2 regions of the Desulfofundulus thermocisternus DSM 10259 genome follow, and region 1 is predicted to be linked to the other one. Evidence: riboswitches for the same ligand, from Rfam matches in the RefSeq annotation. Region 1 holds a riboswitch; the other holds the start of a gene.

Region 1 (7,717 bases):
CCCGGGCATCATTGACAAAATAAAAGGTGGAACGTCCCCGGCCGCAGCAGGTGGTAATGTAGCGCTTTAAAAATTGCCGGCGGGCGGGGACGGGCCGGGTAGTTTCCACCCAGATCAAGCCTTCTTCAGGGCGGATAAAAACTTCTTTCAAGTCCGCGCGCTCTTGAAGGATGCCTTCGGAGCACAGAAAGCCCACTGCCAGTTCTTCCAGGTGGCCGGGGGAACAGACCAGGGTAACCAGTTCTTCGTCGTTTAAAAAGATAGTGACCGGAACTTCCCGGGCCACTTCATCTTCAACGGTTGTCACACGGCCGCCGATCACTTTTTTTACGGTAACGGTAGTGGTTTCGGATATGGCCATTGGTTTAACCTCCTGCAGCTCATTACCACTATTTTATCTTTAACCGGTTTAATGCTTCAACTGAATAAGATGTGGTTATCCTGTTCTGATTATACTGGAGGTGATGTCCATGTGGCGGGTTGGTATTCTAACAGCCAGTGATAAAGGTTCCCGGGGTGAAAGGGAGGATAGAAGTGCCGGGGTGATTCGCGAGATGGTAGCCGGTATCGGGGGGGAAGTGGTATCTTACTATATTGTGCCCGATGATCTGGATGTCCTGAAAGAAACGCTCATCAAAATGGTCGACCAGGAGAAGCTGGACCTCATCCTGACCACCGGCGGTACGGGCTTCGCCCCGCGGGACAACACCCCCGAGGCAACCCGGGCGGTTATTCAGCGGGAAGTGCCGGGTATTCCTGAGGTAATGCGGCTGGAAAGTCTCAAAAAAACACCCCGGGCCATGCTCAGCCGGGCTGCAGCGGGCATCAGGCACCAAACGCTCATCATCAACCTGCCGGGCAGTGCCCGGGCGGTGAGGGAATGCCTGGAAGTAATTCTGCCGGCACTTTCCCATGGCCTGGAAATACTTACCGGCAGGGGCGGTGAGTGCGGGGCAGATTAAGGGGTTGCCGCGGTAAAAACCTGCGGCCGGTACACATCTTCCTTAAAAACGGGCTGGTATGCTTAATTAATTTTGCATGTATAAACCATTTTTCTTATGGGGAAAATGTTTCTAGAAAGGTCAAGAAATGTTTGGACAGGAATTTGCGATAATAGCTTATCGGAGGGAGAAAATGAGAGATAAAGTCGGGTAATTTCCTTTAAAAGGTTTTAAAGGGGGATTAGGTCCATGGAGAAAAGTTGCTTTTAATCATTCCCCCTTTATATTATAGTACTTGGGTATTAGCACTCAGTTTAAATGAGTGCTAACAATAAAGAAAACAAACTCTATTCTAAGGAGGGGTTTTAGGTGAAAATCAGGCCATTGGGTGAACGGGTGGTTGTCAAGCCGCTGCCCAGCGAGGAGAAGACCAAGGGAGGCATTGTGCTGCCTGAAACCGCCAAGGAGAAGCCCCAGGAAGGGGAAGTAATAGCGGTAGGTCCCGGTCGCCTGCTGGATAATGGCACCCGTGTACCTGTTGACCTCAAGGTGGGGGACAGGGTCCTGTTCTCCAAATATGCCGGTAATGAGGTCAAGATAGATGACGAAGAATACCTGATCATGCGGGAAGCCGACATCCTTGGGGTTATTGAAAAGTAGGTTTTTGCTGGTGTAAGGAGACATAATTAAACATCTGATATCTGAGGAGGTCGAGGAAATTGGCTGGTAAAGAGATTATTTTCCGGGAAGAAGCACGCCGTGCCCTGGAGAGGGGCGTTAATGCCCTGGCCGAAGCGGTACGGGTTACCCTGGGACCAAAAGGCCGTAACGTGGTGCTGGAGAAAAAGTTTGGTTCTCCCATGATCACCAATGACGGTGTGACCATCGCCCGGGAAATTGAATTAACCGATCCCTTTGAAAATATGGGCGCCCAGCTGGTTAAAGAAGTGGCCACCAAGACCAACGACGTGGCCGGCGATGGTACCACCACCGCTACCGTGCTGGCCCAGGCCATTGTCCGGGAAGGCTTGAAGAACGTGGCTGCCGGAGCCAACCCGATGATTATCAAGCGGGGCATTGAAAAAGCGGTGGAAAAAGCCGTGGAGGCCATCAAGGCTGCTGCTAAACCTGTGGAAAGCAAGGCGGCCATCGCTCAGGTAGCTTCCATATCGGCCAACGATCCGTCCATCGGCGAATTGATCTCTGAAGCCATGGAAAAGGTGGGCAAGGACGGAGTAATTACCGTCGAGGAATCCAAGGGTATCGGCACCACCCTGGAAGTGGTGGAAGGGATGAATTTCGACCGGGGTTACATATCCCCATACATGGTTACCGATACCGAGAAAATGGAGGCTATCCTCAACGATCCCTACATCCTCATTACTGACCGGAAGATCAGCGCCGTGGCCGATCTGCTGCCCATCCTGGAAAGGATCGTGCAGGCGGGCAAGCCGCTGCTGATTATTGCCGAGGATGTGGAAGGTGAGGCCCTGGCCACCCTGGTGCTGAACAAGCTGCGCGGTACCCTGTCCTGTGTGGCCGTCAAAGCCCCCGGTTTCGGTGACCGGCGCAAGGCCATGCTGGAGGATATCGCCATCCTCACCGGCGGTACCGTAATCAGCGAGGAGCTGGGCCTCAAGCTGGACAAGGCTACTATCGACATGCTGGGCCGGGCTTCCAAGGTCCGGGTGAAGAAGGAAGAGACCATTATTGTCGGCGGTGCCGGCTCCCAGGACAAGATCAACGCCCGCATTGCTTCCATTAAGAAGCAAATTGAAGAAACAACCTCCGACTTTGACCGGGAGAAACTGCAGGAGCGCCTGGCCAAGCTGGCGGGCGGCGTAGCGGTCATCCAGGTTGGTGCGGCTACGGAAACTGAAATGAAAGAGAAGAAGCTGCGCATTGAGGACGCCCTGAACGCCACCCGGGCCGCCGTGGAAGAAGGTATTGTTTCCGGCGGTGGTGTGGCTTACGTGGCGGCTATTAAGGCCCTGGATAACATTGAAACCAGCAGCCTGGACGAGAAGACCGGGGTGGACATTGTGCGCCGGGCTCTGGAAGAACCGCTGCGGCAGATTGCCAACAATGCCGGTGCGGAAGGCTCTGTGGTGGTGGAGAAGGTCAAGGCCCTTCCCGATGGCATGGGCTTCAACGCTCTGACCGGCGAGTATGTGAATATGATCGAAGCCGGTATTGTGGACCCGGCCAAGGTAACCCGTTCCGCCCTGCAGAACGCTGCCTCCATTGCCGCCATGATCCTGACTACCGAAACCCTGGTGGCGGAGAAGCCGGAGAAAGAGAAAGACACCGGTATGGGCGGCGGAATGCCTCCCATGTAATAACCGGGAAAATAAGCGGTCCTGCCTTGAAAGGCAGGGCCATTTCATTTTTCCAGCATCCTTCTGGACAGCATATACCTGTTGTGTTATAATTTAGGCAATTGAATAATTGAACGGGTGCTCCCTTTTTCAAGGGATAGAGGGAAGTCAGTGCAAATCTGACGCGGTGCCGCCACTGTGAATGGGGAGCTGGCCACACAATGCCACTGGTCGGGCACTTGCAGTGACCGGTTAGCAGTTGCTGGTGGGTGTCCGGTTGGGAAGGCGTGGTTAAAGCGATGATCCATGAGCCAGGAAACCTGCCCGTTCCATTTCACCGTTTGTACCTACGGTCCATGGGGAGGTGAAAGAGTTAAAGACGGCGTTTTCACCCCTGCACCCGGACTAGCAGGGGTTATTAATTTTCCTATTAATTTTCCATTTATATACCGGGAATAGGTGCTTTATCCCGAGGGATAAAGCTTAAAGGGTTACCAGTCCACTGCCCGGAGAGCCTCTTCAATTAGGTGACTTGGAGGGGCCATGATCCGTGGGCAGCCAGGGGCATGCCTATTCCACTCCTCTATCCTGAACCGGGGGAGCGGTGCAGCATGTCCTTTTTGTGTTTGTAACCCCCGGAAGTGATCCGGGGGTTTTCATGTACCGGTTGGACGCCTGTTAAACGGTTACCTTGCTACGGGAGGGATGCTGATGAAAGAGCGGACATGTACCCTTATATTTGCCCTTCTCCTGCTCCTCTGCTTTCCCCAGCAAAATGCCTGGGCTATGCACATAATGGAGGGATTTCTTCCCTTAAAATGGAGCCTGTTCTGGTATGTCCTGACCCTGCCTTTCTTCATTGCCGGCCTGCTGTCCATCCAGAGGGCCGTAAAGGTCGATCCGGGGGTAAAAATGCTCCTGGGGCTGGCCGGTGCCTTTGCTTTTGTGCTTTCAGCGTTGAAACTTCCTTCCGTTACCGGCAGCTGTTCTCACCCCACCGGAGTGGGTCTGGGAGCCATACTTTTTGGTCCCTGGGTAATGTGTGTTCTTGGCTTCATTGTGCTGCTCTTTCAGGCGGTCCTGCTGGCCCATGGGGGCCTGACCACGCTGGGGGCCAACACCTTTTCCATGGCGGTGGTCGGCCCGCTGGTGGCCTGTGCCATATACCGGTTGGGGGAGAGGCTGTCTTTACCCCGCTGGCTGTCGGTGTTTCTGGCCGCCTTTTTGGGCGATCTCCTGACCTATGTTACCACCTCCGTACAGCTGGCCCTGGCTTTTCCCGCCCCTGACGGGGGAGTAATGGCAGCCATGGTCAAGTTTATGGGCATCTTTGCCATAACCCAGGTGCCGCTGGCTGTCAGCGAGGGGATCCTGACCATTATTGTTTTTAACTTTCTGCTGGCCCATAACCGCCAGGAACTGGAACAGTTGCGAGTTTTATCCCGGGGGGTGTGGAGATGAAAGCCGGTTTAAAGAACCTGCTGTTGATTCTGGTTGTTCTGGCTCTGGCTGTTTTTCCTCTCCTGGTAAATAAAAATGCTGAATTTGGAGGGGCCGATGAGCAGGCCGAAGAGGTAATTGGAGAACTGCAGCCGGATTACCAGCCCTGGTTCGAATCCGTATGGGAGCCGCCCAGCGGGGAAATTGAAAGCCTGCTTTTTGCCCTGCAGGCAGCGCTGGGCGCCGGATTTATCGGCTATTTCATCGGATTCTACCGGGGCCGCAGGGAACAGGGTACCGGGCAGGAACGCCGGCGGGGAACGATAAAAGAGAGGGATGCCGTTGTTCAGGATTGACCAGTATGCTTATACCAGCAGCCTGCGCCATGTGCACCCCGGTGAAAAATTTGCCTTTGCCATCCTGACCATGGGTATCTGTCTGGCAGCATCAACCATCCTGGTACCACTGCTGGTTACCTGCCTGGCGGCGGCAGCAGTAATCATGGTTGCCCGCGTACCGGCTCGCTTTTACTTCCGGCTGCTGTTCCTTCCCCTGGGTTTCCTGGTGGCCGGCCTGCTGGCCGTTACCCTGACCATCTCCCGGGGGGCCGATCCCGCTGTTTACGGGCTTGTTATCGGAGGGGTTACCCTGGGAGTGACCGGGCCCGCTTTAAATCAAGCAGCCCTGATTTTTACCAAGTCCCTGGGGGCGGTATCCTGCCTGTACTTTTTATCCCTGACTACCCCCATGGTGGAGATTATCTCCATCCTGCACCGGCTGAGGGTGCCCGCCCTGCTGGTGGAGATGATGGGTCTGATCTACCGTTTTATCTTCGTAATCATGGAAACGGCCGGGATGATGTATGTTTCCCAGGGTTCCCGCTGCGGTTATGCCGGCATCAGGGTTTCTTTCCGCTCAATGGCCCAGCTGGTGGCCAACTTATTTGCCCGGTCATACCACCGTTCCCGGGCCCTTTATACCGCCCTGCTGGCCAGGGGCTATACAGGGGAGATAAGGATGTGGGAGGAACCCCGCCCGGTTTCCGCAAAGAACCTGGTCCTGATTGCCCTGGTGGATTTAACCCTGCTGGTTCTGGTCCTGGTGACCTGGAGGTGGCCTGTTTGAAGGAAAATATACTGGAAGCCCGGGATGTTCATTTTACCTATTCCGATGGAACGGCTGCCCTGCGGGGAGCTACAATGGCCATTGAAAGAGGAAAAAAAATAGCTGTGCTGGGCTCCAACGGGGCCGGTAAAACTACTATTTTCTTGCATTTCAATGGTATACTGCGTCCCGGGAGGGGGCAGGTGCTGTTTAACGGACGGCCGGTGCGCTATGATCATCGCTCATTGATGGAGCTGCGCAGGAACGTGGGGATCGTTTTTCAGGACCCCGATATGCAGCTTTTTTCGGCCAGTGTGGTCCAGGAGATTGCTTTTGGCCCGCTGAACCTGGGTTTGTCCCGGGAGGAAGTGTTACGCCGGGTGGAAGCGGCTATGGAGGCCACGGAGATTACCGGCCTGAAGGATAAGCCCACCCACCTGCTGAGTTACGGCCAGAAGAAACGGGTTTGTCTTGCCGGTGTCCTGGCCATGGAACCGCAGGTGTTGATCTGTGATGAACCCACGGCCGGCCTGGACCCGCTGCATGCCGGCCAGGTAATGGAACTTTTCGACCGGATCAACCGGCAGGGTGCTACAGTGGTCCTGGCCACCCATGATGTGGACCTGGCCTACTCATGGGCTGACTATGTCTATGTGATGAGCTGCGGTACCGTTGTGGGAGAAGGGCTGCCCGGTGAAGTATTTTGTAACGAACAGCTTTTGCGGCAGAGTGATCTGTCCCGTCCCTGGCTGGTGGAGGTTTTTGAACAGCTGAGCCGCAAGGGATGGCTGCCCGAAGGTTTACCCCTCCCCCGGACCAAAGAGCAGCTTTTTAATTACCTCCAGGAGGTAAAGGGAAATAACGTTCCGGGAAAACCGGCTGTGGTGTATCTCTTTCCCCGGGGGTAATTTTTTTTAGTAATTTTTTAAAAGGGAGGGGAAAATAAAGGGGGGAGGGGGAAAAATGCCTGTAGATGACAAGCGTAAAATAGCCGTGGTGGGGGTAGGTGCTGTTGGTTCCGCCACCGCTTACGCGGTGATGATCAGCGGCCTGGTCAGTGAGCTGGTGCTGGTGGATATCAACCGGGAACGGGCTGAAGGGGAGGCCATGGATCTGGCCCACGGCGCTTCGTTTATCAAGCCCATCCGCATTTACGCCGGCGAATATAAGGACTGCCGTGATGCCGATATTGTTATCTTTTGCGCCGGGGCCAACCAGAAACCCGGCGAGACACGGCTGGATCTGGTGCAGCGAAATTTTGCTGTCCTCAAAGATGTCCTTGAACACCTCATGCCGTTGAAGGATGACGGCATCCTGCTGATGGTTAGCAACCCGGTGGATATCCTCACCTACGCGGCACTGCGCTTGACCCACCTGCCTCCGGCGCAGGTCATCGGTTCCGGTACAGTTCTGGACAGTTCCCGGTTCCGCTATCTGCTCAGCCAGTACTGCCAGGTGGAGCCCAGGAATATTCACGCCTATGTGGTGGGCGAGCACGGTGATACGGAGGTGCCCCTCTGGAGCCTGGCCAATATTGCCGGTATGCCGGTGCAGGAGTTCTGCTGCTGGCGCGGTGTTCCCTGCCTGGATCCGGAGGAAATCAGCCGCCGGGTGCGAGAAGCGGCTTACGAGGTCATCGCACGCAAGGGGGCCACTTATTATGCCATTGGCCTGGCGGTAAAACGGATCTGCGAGAGCATCTTGCGGGACGAAAATTCCATCCTCACGGTATCGGGCCTGGTGGATGGCGAATACGGGATCGCCGGTGTTTGTCTCAGCCTTCCTTCCATTGTCAACCGGAAGGGCCGGGCCCGGGTGCTGGCCGTGCCCCTGGCTGCCCGGGAGGAAGAAGCCCTGCACCACTCTGCCCGGACCCTGCAGTCGATTATTGCGCAGCTGGATTTGCCCTGAAGC
Region 2 (7,717 bases), on a different contig from region 1:
AGGCCATTTACGAATCATTAAAACCCATCAAGCCCAGGAAAATATATGAGGAAATCATTGATCAGGTGAAGCAGCTCATTGCCGAGGGTGTGCTGAATCCCGGGGACAAGCTGATTTCGGAAAAAGAGCTGGCGGAAAAGCTTCAGGTGGGCCGTTCGGCGGTAAGGGAGGCCTTCCGCGCCCTGGAAGCCATGGGGATCCTGGAGATAAGGCCCGGTGAGGGTACCTTTGTGCGGCGGGTGGAACCCCAGGAGTTAATCAACGTTCTCTCGCTGGTCCTGATCATGAACCGGGATACCACGGAAGAGCTGATGGAGCTGCGTAAAATCCTGGAGGTGGAGTCGGCCGGCCTGGCTGCCTTGAGGCATACCCCGGAGGAACTGGCCCAGATGGAGGAGGCCCTGGCCCAGATGGAGGCCGATATAAAAGCGGGGGAACTGGGGGAGAAGGCTGACTGGAAATTTCACTATGCCATAGCGGAGGCTACCCACAATTCCCTGCTGGTGGAGCTGATGAACACCATTGCCGGTACCATGCAGAGAGTGCTGCGCGCGGCGCGCATGCAGCTCTACATGACGCCCGGCACCCCCCAGCGCCTGCTGAACGAGCATAAAGCTATTTTCCAGGCTATAAAAGAGGGCCGGGATCAGGATGCCCGCCGGGCCATGTTCGAGCACCTGGACAAGGTGGAAAAGGTTTTGCGCATTTAACGGGGATTTACGGTGTTATTTTCCGCCGGTATTATTTTTTTCCTTTTTGCAGGAATTCCGGTTTAAACAGAGAAAGGTAGGTTTAAACCGGTTTTTTTACTTCTTACTGCTGGAATCACAATGGGGCTGGCCGGTGCAAAAACGGTAAAGGAGGGGTGGGGAAAGGCGCTCGGCTAAAAAGGTAAGAGCCTGTATAGAAAAACTGGAGGTGAAAGAATGCCCAGGTTACCTTTAATAATTTTGACCCTGCTGCTCCTGATCCTGGTGCCCGCTTCGCTGGTCTTTGCCCAGTCGCTGGACCGGGAAAGCCTGCTGGAAATTTTCCCGGAAACACCCGTTCCCCAGGGTCCCGTCAGCCGCGGTGCTTTTGCCGCCATGCTGGTCGAGGCGGCTGGCTTACCTCTGGCTGTGGATTCCGCCCTGCCCGCGGGGGATGTTGAACCGGGGAGCTGGTATTTACCCGCTCTATCCACCCTGAAGCAGCAAGGGATTGTGACGGGTTATGCCGACGGGACTTTGCGGCCCGCACAGCCTGTTACCCGGGTGGAAGCAGCCGTGATGGTGGCCCGCACCCTGGGCCTGACCGGGACGCTGTACAGGCCTGAAGTCAAAAGCCCGTTGCAGCCCGCGCATTGGGGGGCTATTCCTTATAACTGGTTGATCGATCAGGGTCTGCTTACCGGAGAACTGGATCCGGCGGAGCAGGTTACGGTGGGTGAAGCTGCCGATTTGCTGGCCCGGGTCTTCGGCAGCGATCCCCGGGCCATGGAAGTGGTGAAAAAGAGCCAGCAGGCAGCAACAGGGGCCCGCACCATGGCTATGGAAGCCACCATTGATCTGGCTGTAAAGCCGCGGGCGGATATGGCCGCTCAGGTACCGGCTTTGAAGATGTCGGGGCAGATGGAAATGAAAATGATTCTCCCCGGCACCTGGTATATGAACGGCCGGCTCCGCTTTGAGCCTGTGAATTCCGGCAACGCCGGGGGAGAGCTGCCCGCGATGGAAATGGAGCAGTATTATGTGGACGGCCAGTTATACATGAAGGTAACCGACCCGGCAACGGGGAAGGCCGAATGGGTGAAAATGAGCATGCCCGAACTGGAGGGCATGATGCGGGAACAAATGCAAATGGGTGCCGGGGGGATACCGGAGGATCTGTTATCCGCGTTCCATTATCATGTCCTGGGTACCACCCAGAAAAATGGGGAAACGGTGTACGAGCTTGGCTACTACGGGCGGATTGACGATCTGGCCGCTTTCTTCCAGCTCTACCTGCCTGCATCCATGCGTTCACAGCTTTCCGGGCCGGAATTTGAGAAGGCGCTGGATGCAGTTGCCCGGATGGTCCGCTCCATTTCCCTCTGGGGCAAGGATTATATCGGCACCGATGACTATCTGACCCGGGGCGGGGAGGCTTTTGTCGTGGTTGCTCTGAACAACAAATTGGGCGAGGAAAGCATACCGGTGGAACTGGTGGAAATGCGGGTGCAGGTGAACAGGTGCGACTACGGCGAAGTAAAGATTGAACTGCCGGCTGAAGCAAAAGAAGCCAGAGAATTACCGGCGCCCGGGCAGGATAATATCCTTTCCGGGAACTAGGTAGTGGCCGGTCAGGAGGGGCCGGGTTTCCGCTGTGGCGGGGGACCCGGCCCTTTGTTGCTGGCCACCGGCGGAGAATTATGGCCGGGCATCCGGTGCAAAAGGATTTATAACCTTTACCTCTACATAATGCTCTCCGCTCTTCAGGCGCCGGCCCCGGCTATCCAGGGTCCCGGGCCCGCCTTCGTCCTTGCCGGAAGGTGAGAGCTCCGGGTGAAAGAGTGTCAGGACTGTGGTAAAATAACACTGGAAAATCAACGCTGTAAACAGGGGTGTTTTTTTGTGCGTATTGGCCGCTTTCATTATGAGGGACAGACTTTTTTCGGCATAGTTGATGGTGACACGGTTCTGCCTGTGGCCGACCCCTTTCAATCTCTGGAACCGGTTCCGGGACGGCGGTTTGCCCTGGCGGAAGTGGAACTGCTGGCCCCCTGCCTGCCCACAAAGGCGGTATGTGTGGGGCTTAATTACCGGGATCACGCCCTGGAGCTGGGCCTTTCCCTGCCGGAGGAACCGGTGCTGTTTCTCAAACCGCCCACAGCTGTAACCGGCCCGGGAAAACCTGTTGTTTATCCTGCCATGAGCCGGCAGGTGGACTACGAAGCCGAGCTGGCGGTGGTGATGGGGAAAAAGGCCTGGCAGGTGCAGGAGGAAGAGGCCGCGGAATACATTCTGGGGTATACCTGCGCCAATGATATTACTGCCCGGGACCTCCAGAAAAAGGACGGGCAGTGGACCCGGGCCAAATCCTTCGACACCTTCCTGCCCCTGGGGCCCTATATCGTCACCGGCCTGGATCCGGGGGACAGGGAAGTTTCACTTTACCTCAACGGGGAGAGAAAGCAGCACTCCTCCACCTCACAGCTTATTTTTCCCGTATACCGGCTGGTCAGTTTTATTTCCCATATTATGACCCTTTTGCCCGGGGATGTCATCCTTACGGGTACTCCCGCCGGGGTGGGGCCGGTACAGCCGGGCGATCAGGTGGAGGTGGTTATATCCGGCATCGGCCGGCTGGCCAATGTGATCGTGTCGGGCGCCTAGCTGACCGCCGGCGCCCGGCACGGGTGAAAGCCGTTCAGTCGATCCAGAATTCCCAGGCGCAGTAGTATTCTTCCGGGTGCTCGTCGGGCGGGCAGCAGACGCAGCGGGTTTTAATGCGCGGGTCGATGGCCCGGGCAAACTCCGTATATTCCACCAGCCCCACGGTTTTGCAGGGGAAGTCGGGCAGGTTTTTCCTTTTGCGGGCCGACTGCACCCGGCAGTCGTTCATGCGGAAAATAATCCGGTTCTCGTCCACATCGACAATTTCCTGGCGGTTGAGCAGGGCGTACAGGCGGTATCCCAGCGCCTTTTTTAATGCCGGGATGCCCCCGTTTTCCGGGATGCCGTGCAGCTTCATGATCCGCCTGGCTTCATTGACCGTGAATTGTTCCCAGGCGGCCGCATCGGCCCTGATGGCTGCCTCCATACCATGCTCCCGCTCCACGGCCTGGAACCACAGCCCGTCGTGGGCCAGCCAGCGCTTGGCAAAATCGCTCAGCACGGCCAGCAGTTCTTCCCTGGAAAGCCCGGCAAACTGGTTGGCCATAGCCTCTCCCTACCTTTCTTTAAAATAATTAATTTGTTAATCTTTTTTAAATAATATCATTTTTATGTGTTCATTTCCAGAGCCGCGGTTGGTAAATCATAACCGGTTTCCCGGCCCGCCGGAGGGGTTGATTTTGAATCTCACGGAAAATTTTTCTTGCCCGCCCCGGGCCGGCTGTGTTAAAATAGACCCTGGATAATTGAATAGTCAAACAGGTGCCCCATGAAGGGGAGAATAGGGAAGTCCGGACGGGTGGCATACCACCCGGAAACGGCGCGGTCCCGCCACTGTAGTCGGGGAGCTTGTCCCGGTCACTGGTCGCAGGCATTCACCGTGTACAGCTGCAGGTAAGAAAAGCAGCGCGGTTGAACGCCGGCCGGGAAGGCCGGGGGGAAGGGCAATGATCCGTTAGCCAGGAGACCTGCCTGTTTGAAGTGTGGTCGCCCTCGCGCGAAAGGGCAGCCGTGCGCGGAGGATGATGGTAAAGTCCTCAGCCAGAAAGTTTTTGGCTGGGGACTTTTTATTTTACCTGCCTGGAGGTGGTTATAAATGCCGACGCAAATGGCCAGGGCCCTGGCCGGGGAAATTACCCCGGAAATGAAAAGGGTGGCCGGCCGGGAAGGGGTGGACCCGGAATTTATCCGCCGGGGGGTGGCGGAAGGCACCATTGTCATTCCCCGCAACCGCAGGAGAAAGAACATCAATCCCGTGGGCATCGGAACAGGACTTCGGGTGAAGGTAAGCGCCAGCGTGGGCCTGGCGGGGCCCGGTGATACCATTGAAGGTGAGGTGGCCAAGGTGCGCGCCGCCGTGGAAGCCGGGACGGACGCCGTCATGGACCTGAGCGTATATGGGGATATAGACGGTGCCCGGCGGGCTGTGCTGGCCGCAACCACCACGCCCGTGGGTACCCTGCCCGTGTACCAGGCCCTGGCGGAAGCCCGGGAGAAGTACGGGGCGGCGGTCAAAATGAAGGTGGACGAGATGTTCGAGGTCATCGAGCGGCAGGCGGCCGACGGGGTGGATTTTCTGGCCCTGCACTGTGCCACCACGTGGCAGACCCTGCGGGCGGCAAAGAAACACCGCCGCGTCGATTACCTGGTCAGTCACGGGGGCAGCCACTTAATGGGCTGGATGATTTACAACCAGAAGGAAAATCCCCTTTACGAGCATTTCGACCGGCTGCTGGAGATCTGCCGCCGCTATGATGTTACCTTGAGCCTGGCCGACGGCTGGCGTCCGGGCTGCCTGGCCGATTCCCTGGACGCGGCCCAGGTGCAGGAGCTGGTGGTGCTGGGGGAACTGGTGGCCCGGGCCCGGCAGCAGCAGGTGCAGGTGATGGTCAAAGGACCGGGGCACGTCCCCCTGGGGCACCTGAAGGCCACCGTACAGCTGGAAAAGCAGCTCTGCCACGGGGCACCCTATTTTGTCTTCGGCCCGGTGGTTACGGACATCGCCCCGGGGTACGACCATGTTACTGCAGCCATCGGCGGGGCCCTGGCGGCCTGGGCCGGAGCGGAATTTCTCTGTTACGTCACCGCCGCGGAGCACCTGGGACTGCCCGGTGTGGAGCAGGTGCGGGAAGGGGTGGTCGCCGCCCGCATAGCCGCCCATGCGGCCGACGTGGCCAGGGAGCCCCGGGCGGCGCAGTGGGACCTGGAAATGTCCCGGGCCCGCAAGGCCCTGGATTGGGACAGGCAGATCGAGCTGGCCATTGATCCCCTCCGGGCCGATGCCCTGCGCCGGGAACGCAGCCATGGTTCCCACCGGGCCTGCGCCATGTGCGGCAGGTACTGCGCCATGCAGGTGGTCGGGGAATATCTGGGCAAAGAGCAGGGGGTGTGTTAGGTTATGACCCGGTTACTGGCAGCCAGGAAGGGCTTTATTACGCCGGAAATGGAGGAGGCGGCCCGGCAGGAGGGAGTGGACCCGGAATTCATCCGGGCCGGGGTGGCCGCCGGTACCATCGTCATCCCGAAAAACAGGTTGCGGAAAGGGATCCGGACCTGCGCCATCGGGCGGGGCCTGCGGACCAAGGTGAATGCCCTCATTGGCACCTCCAGCGACCGGGACGACCCGGAAATGGAGGCCCGCAAGATCGAGGTGGCCATTTCCGCCGGGGCCGATGCCATTATGGACCTCTCCACCGGGGGGGACATCGACGGCATGCGCCGCGTTAGCCTGGAAAGGGCCACGGTTCCCGTGGGAAGCGTGCCCATCTACCAGGCGGGCATTGAGGCCATCGAGAAGAGGGGCGGCATTGTGGCCATGACCCCGGAGGACATGTTTGAAGCCATAGAAAAGCAGGCGGCTGCGGGCATTGATTTCATGGCCATTCACTGCGCCCTCAATTTTGAGGTGGTGGAGCGCCTGCAGAAAACCGGCCGGGTGACGGACATCGTGAGCCGGGGCGGCGCCTTCCTCACCGGCTGGATGCTGCACAACCGGAAAGAAAATCCCCTTTATGAGGAGTTCGACCGGGTGCTGGACATCCTGCGGGAGTACGACGTAACCTTGAGCCTGGGCGATGCCATCCGCCCCGGGTGCATTGCCGATTCCCTGGACGGCGCCCAGATCCAGGGCCTGCTGGTGGCCGGGGAACTGGTGGCCCGCGCCAGGGAGAAAGGGGTGCAGGTGATGGTGGAGGGGCCGGGGCATGTGCCCATCCACCATGTGGAGACCACCATGCTCCTGCAGAAGCAGCTCTGCCACCAGGCCCCGTATTTTGTCCTGGGCACCCTGGCCATTGATGTGGCCCCGGGGTACGATCATATCACCGCGGCCATCGGCGGCGCCCTGGCCGGGGCTTCCGGGGCGGACTTCATCTGCTACGTCACGCCGGCGGAGCACCTGGGCCTGCCCACGGAAGAGGACGTGCGCGTGGGGGTGATGGCTGCCCGCATTGCCGCCCACGCTGCCGACATTGCCAAAGGCGTCAGGGGGGCCTGGGAGTGGGACCTGAAAATGGCCCGGGCCCGGGCTTCCCTGGACCGGGAGGCCGTGGCCGGCCTGGCCATCGACCCGGCCCTGGTGCGCTGTTACCTTGAGAAGGAAAAAGGGGAACCTTGCAGCGCCTGCGGGGATGAATGCGCCCTGCGACTGGTCAGGGAATATTTCCGGCCGTGAAAAAATCCGGCAGTTGAACACTGGCCGGGCAGGGTATCCGGAAAGCATCCTCCGCCCGGGCTGCGGGGGATGGCAGGTTCAGTGTTAGAACACGGCATTTTCGAGGTGACGTGTAAATGTGTAGCGATGAAGCGCGTTCTTCTTCCGGCGGCTGGTATATACTGCATATTTGCCGCGGCCACTGGGCGGCTCAGGTGCTTTTTACGGCCGTGGACCTGGGCCTTTTCGACGTCCTGGCCCGGGGCGCCCAAACTCCCGCCCGGGTAGCCGCGGCCCTGGGCACCCACCCGGAAGCCACCGCCCGCCTGCTGGTTGCCCTGGAGGGCCTGGGGCTGGTGGAAAGGGAGGGCGAGTTTTACCGCAACGCCCCACTGGCCAGCCGCCATCTGGTGCGGGGAAGGGATGCCTACCTGGGCCATGCGGTGCACCACTTTGCCAACCTGGCCGAGGGTTGGTCCCGGCTGGGCGAGGCCGTGCGCACCGGCCGCCCGGTGGGTTTCGAGGCCGTGGAACGGGCGAACTATGAAGAGCGCCTGCGGGACTACATCCTGGCCATGGGGGACCGGGCCCGGCTCAAAGCGGAGCAGATGGCCGCCGTGCTGGATTTAAGCGGATGCGAACGCTTACTGGATTTGGGAGGCGGGCCCGGGGTGTATACCGTTGCCCTGTTGAAGAAAGAGCCCGGGGCCCG

The links. A riboswitch is a leader RNA that binds a small molecule or an ion and turns the genes downstream of it on or off. The one in region 1 is predicted to bind cobalamin.
Positions count from the first base shown of each region.
Region 2: another riboswitch for cobalamin. It lies ahead of thiC (phosphomethylpyrimidine synthase ThiC); the one in region 1 lies ahead of BR83_RS0107665 (energy-coupling factor ABC transporter permease).

Region 1 covers NZ_JMLG01000007.1:32,688-40,404, reverse strand. The annotation lists gene fdhD (formate dehydrogenase accessory sulfurtransferase FdhD) at 1-361, opposite strand, end outside; gene BR83_RS0107685 (MogA/MoaB family molybdenum cofactor biosynthesis protein) at 471-962, shown strand; gene groES (co-chaperone GroES) at 1,311-1,601, shown strand; gene groL (chaperonin GroEL) at 1,661-3,280, shown strand; cobalamin riboswitch at 3,379-3,601, shown strand; gene BR83_RS0107665 (energy-coupling factor ABC transporter permease) at 3,971-4,720, shown strand; gene BR83_RS15340 (energy-coupling factor ABC transporter substrate-binding protein) at 4,717-5,055, shown strand; gene cbiQ (cobalt ECF transporter T component CbiQ) at 5,042-5,824, shown strand; gene BR83_RS15335 (energy-coupling factor ABC transporter ATP-binding protein) at 5,821-6,711, shown strand; gene BR83_RS0107645 (L-lactate dehydrogenase) at 6,767-7,714, shown strand.
Region 2 covers NZ_JMLG01000002.1:169,985-177,701, reverse strand. The annotation lists gene BR83_RS0102910 (FadR/GntR family transcriptional regulator) at 66-710, shown strand; gene BR83_RS0102900 (S-layer homology domain-containing protein) at 927-2,309, shown strand; gene BR83_RS0102890 (fumarylacetoacetate hydrolase family protein) at 2,592-3,353, shown strand; gene BR83_RS0102885 (DUF6125 family protein) at 3,388-3,900, opposite strand; cobalamin riboswitch at 4,097-4,343, shown strand; gene thiC (phosphomethylpyrimidine synthase ThiC) at 4,450-5,748, shown strand; gene bzaB (B12 lower ligand biosynthesis ThiC-like protein BzaB) at 5,752-7,026, shown strand; gene BR83_RS0102865 (methyltransferase) at 7,143-7,717, shown strand, end outside.